Regions from separate parts of the Pseudomonas pohangensis genome, predicted to be linked through region 2. Evidence: predicted binding sites of a transcription regulator. Region 2 holds the regulator's gene; the other holds the start of a gene.

Region 1 (2,188 bases), 200 kb from region 2:
TGAGTACCGCAGCAATGTTGCCGCCCGCGCTTTCACCGGCAAGGCCAACCAGTGCCGGATCACAGCCAAACTGCGCAGCGTGCGCCACGGCATAGTCGAAGGCGCACAGGGAGTCTTCGATACCCACCGGAAAACGGTGTTCCGGCGCCAGCCGGTATTCAACCGAGAGGAAGCACACGCCGGTGCGATTGGCCAGATGGCGCAGCATCGAGTCACCCGATTGTAGATCGCCGAGTACCCAGCCGCCACCGTGGTAATAGACCACCAGCGCCGAGTCGGCTGTGGCCTGTGCCGGGCGATAGAGCCTGACGGGTATCGGACCATGGGGGCCGTCAATGCTGAAATTCTGGATCTCGGCCACGTGCGGAGTGTCACCGAAAATCCAGGCTTCGCGGGTCAGTTCGATGCGCCCGGCAGCGATCGGTTTGCTCTCGAAGGTTTCCGCTGCCAGCAGATTCAGCAGGCGCAACCCGAGCTGGGCAGTCGGGTGCAGTTCCTGCCCGTCAATGCGTATGGCTGCACCGCCGAGCTTGCGCTGCAGGCCCATTGGCAGGTTGCCGAGAAAGCGGAACAGGCTTCGGGCGATGCGGTCTGCCCGGGTGATGTGCGTCTGGGACATGGCGACTGTGCTCTGTCGGGTGCGGGTAGGCCGAGATTAAATAATGCCTGCTCGGGTGTATATCTATTGTTCAGGCAAGCGCTGCTGGCACAGCGCTTGCTAAACCTGTGGTAACGACTATTCCGTTGCCACAACGAAAACCCATGAATCAACAGCACGCAGCGCCGCGTAACAATGCCCTGGATTGGGTCGATGGTTCCGATGCGCCGGAAAAGAGCAGCCTGAATATCGGCTTTATGGCGTTGAGTGACAGCGCATCGCTGATCGTCGCGGCTACCCAGGAATTCGCCCAGCCCTATGGCCTGCGCCTGCAGTTGCGCCGGCAGTCGTCGTGGTCCGCGCTGAGCGAGCGCCTGCACAGTGGCGAGCTGGATGCGGCGCAGGGGCTGTATGGTCTGGTTTACGCCATGCAGCTGGGGCTGGCCGGTTTGCCGCAGCTGCCGATGGCAGTGCTCATGGGGCTGGCGCAGAACGGCCAGAGCATCAATCTGTCGACCCGTCTGCAACTGGCCGGCGTGAACAATAGTGAGGCGCTGGTGCGGCATGTGCGCCAGGCTGGTGCACGGCTGACACTGGCGCATACCTTTCCCGGCGGCACCCATGCCCTGTGGCTGTATTACTGGCTGGCCAGCCTGGGCATCCACCCGCTGCGTGATGTCGACACCCTGGTGGTGCCGCCGGCACAGATGGTCGCGCACCTGCAGGCCGGGCGTATCGATGGCTTCTGCGCCGGCGAGCCGTGGGGCGCACAGGCGGTGGCGCAACGCCAGGGCTTTACCCTGTGCACCAGCCAGCAGCTGTGGCCGGACCACCCGGAAAAGGTACTGGCGTGCACCCGCGAGTTTGTCGAAAACTGCCCCAATGCAGCGCGCGCGCTGGTCATGGCGGTGCTCGAGGCCAGCCGCTTTCTGGATGCCAACGAGGAAAACCGGCGTGCCGCAAGTTGTCTGCTGAGTGCCGATGCCTTTCTGGCGGCGCCGCTGACGGCTATCCAGCCGCGCTTTCTCGGTGCCTACGAAGACGGCAATGGCCATGCCTGGCGCGATCCCCATGCGCTGCGCTTTTTTGCCGAAGGGGCGGTGAACATGCCGTACCTGTCCGATGGCATGTGGTTTCTCACCCAGTTCCGCCGCTGGGGCCTGCTGCGCGAGGAGCCGGATTATCTCGGGCTGGCCCGTGCCGTGCAGCAGACCGCCCTGTATGGCGAGGCGGCCAGCCAGCTCGGTGTTGCCGTGCCGGCCGGCATGCGCAGCAGCACGCTGTTCGACGGCAGCTGCTGGGACGGGCAGGATCCGGCCGCCTATGCGCGCAGTTTTGCGCTGCATGCAATGACAGATGCCCGTCCGCTGGCGAGATGCTGAACATGCGCATTCTGCTGATTGACGATACCGCACAGAAACTCGGCCGCCTGAAAACCGCCCTGAGCGAGGCGGGCTTCGAGGTGATCGAGGAGTCCGGTCTGGTCATCGACCTGCCCAAGCGCGTCGAGGTGCTGTGCCCGGATGTGATCCTGATCGACAGCGAGTCACCGGGGCGCGACGTGCTGGCCCAGGTGGTCCAGGTCAGCCG
Region 2 (2,188 bases):
CGCGCAATCAGGCTTTCGAAAATGCTCTGGCTATCCAGATCGGGAAGTTCGCGCACAACCAGACTGGCAATCTGCTCGAGAACGCGTTTTTTGCTGCCACCCGGCACGTTAACCAGACAACGGCCGGGGGTCAGGATTTGCTCAATTAGGATCATGGGGGATGGGTACGTGATTATCGGGTGGTGACGCCGTGCTTGTGGTCAAGCTGCTTTTCTTTGTGCTTGATCAGCTGGCGATCCAGTTTGTCGGTCAGCAGGTCAATGGCTGCGTACATGTCTTCATGCTCGGCATTGGCGACTACTTCACGACCTGCCACATGCAGGGTAGCTTCAACCTGTTGTTTGAGCTTCTCGACCTGCATGATTACTTGTACGTTGGTGATTTTGTCGAAATGGCGTTCAAGTTTGCCAAGTTTTTCACCGACATATTCACGCATGGCGTCGGTTACATCCAGCTGATGTCCACTGATGTTCACTTGCATACTGCATTCTCCTTGTTGCCGTGTATGAGCGACAGGTTACTGCACCTGTCACCGGGACACTGTTGTTGCGGATCAAGCCTTTTTACATTAAGCGTTTGCGTTCACTGGAGGAGGCAATGCCGAGGGATTCCCGATATTTGGCAACGGTCCGGCGTGCTACCTGGATGCCTTGTGCCTCAAGTAGACCTGCAATTTTGCTGTCACTCAACGGCTTTTTCTGACTTTCCGCAGCTACCAGCTTCTTGATTATGGCGCGGATTGCCGTGGACGAGCATTCGCCGCCCTCAGCCGTGCTTACGTGGCTTGAGAAAAAGTATTTCAGCTCATAAATGCCCCGCGGGGTGTGCATGAACTTTTGCGTGGTGACACGGGAAATGGTCGATTCGTGCATGCCAACGGCTTCGGCTATGTCATGCAGGATCAGCGGTTTCATGGCTTCAGCACCGTACTCGAGAAAGCCGCGCTGGTGCTCGACAATCTGCGTGGCAACCTTGAGCAGGGTTTCATTGCGACTGAGCAGGCTTTTGATGAACCAGCGGGCTTCCTGTAACTGGTTGCGCATAAAGGTATTGTCCGAGCTGGCGTCGGCGCGGCGAACAAAGCTGGCGTACTGCGGGTTTACCCGCAGGCGGGGCACGGACTCCTGGTTGAGTTCGACCAGCCAGCGGCCATTGTGCTTGTGTACCAGTACATCGGGGATCACATATTCCGCTTCAGTGGATTCGATCTGCGAGCCTGGCCGCGGATTGAGGCTTTGAATCAGGGCAATGATCGGCCGCAGGTCGCCTTCCTTGATCTTCATCCTGCGCATCAACTGGGTGTAGTCACGATTGCCGAGCAGTGCGAGAAAATCACTGACCAGACGCTGCGCCTCGCTGCGCCAGGGCATTGTCTCGGGCAACTGGCGCAACTGGATCAGCAGGCATTCGCGCAGGTCCCGCGAGCCGCAACCAACCGGATCAAAAAGCTGAATTCGGTGCAGGACGGCTTCCAGTTCATCCAGTTCGATGTCGAGTTCCGGGTCGAAAGCCTGCAGGATTTCCTCGAGTGATTCTTCCAGATAGCCATCGTTGCTGATGCAGTCGACCAGCGTTACGGCAATCAACTGGTCGGTTTCTGACATCTGGGTCAGATTGAGCTGCCAGAGCAGATGGCTTTGCAGGCTTTCACCGGCAGAGGTCCGCGCGGTGAAATCCCATTCTTCAGAGTCGTTGCTGGGCAGGCTGCTGGCGCTGGTCTGGTAAATGTCCTCCCAGGCAGTATCTACCGGCAGTTCGCCAGGAATACGCTCGGTCCATTCGCCCTCATCGAAGCGCTCGGTATTTTCCGTCGCGCTGTCGTAGCTGGCTTCCTGGCTGGGAGCAGTTGTGGCGGTTTCGGTGTTCTCGCCGTCGTCAGCCAGCGGATCGTCATTGTCGAAGTCCTCGCCTTCTTCCTGACGCTCCAGCATGGGGTTGGAGTCGAGGGCCTCCTGAATTTCCTGCTGCAGATCCAGCGTCGAAAGCTGGAGCAACCGGATCGCCTGTTGCAGCTGCGGTGTCATCGTCAGCTGCTGGCCCATTTTTAGGACTAGCGAGTGTTTCATGACTTGGAAAAATTCACCTTTTTCAACTGGCGGATACCCGCCATCAGGTTCGGGGCGCCAAGGCCGTGGGACAGGGCAAAGTATATGCCGGCAGCCGGTTACTTTCCTCCGCGGTGCGGAGG

The links. The regulator sigma-54, encoded in region 2, starts transcription at its own class of promoters, with help from an activator protein. The targets are predictions, from matches to a motif close to ANTGGCATNNANNTTGCTNT.
Region 1: a site for sigma-54 is predicted at 703-722, ahead of BLT89_RS03035 (CmpA/NrtA family ABC transporter substrate-binding protein). Genes of this name have one in related genera too.

Annotation. Positions count from the first base shown of each region.
Region 1 covers NZ_LT629785.1:626,831-629,018, forward strand. Annotated here, with positions in the region: gene BLT89_RS03030 (alpha/beta hydrolase) at 1-619, opposite strand, end outside; gene BLT89_RS03035 (CmpA/NrtA family ABC transporter substrate-binding protein) at 763-1,980, shown strand; gene BLT89_RS03040 (ANTAR domain-containing response regulator) at 1,983-2,188, shown strand, end outside.
Region 2 covers NZ_LT629785.1:422,513-424,700, forward strand. Annotated here, with positions in the region: gene ptsN (PTS IIA-like nitrogen regulatory protein PtsN) at 1-155, opposite strand, end outside; gene hpf (ribosome hibernation-promoting factor, HPF/YfiA family) at 173-481, opposite strand; gene BLT89_RS02050 (RNA polymerase factor sigma-54) at 564-2,066, opposite strand.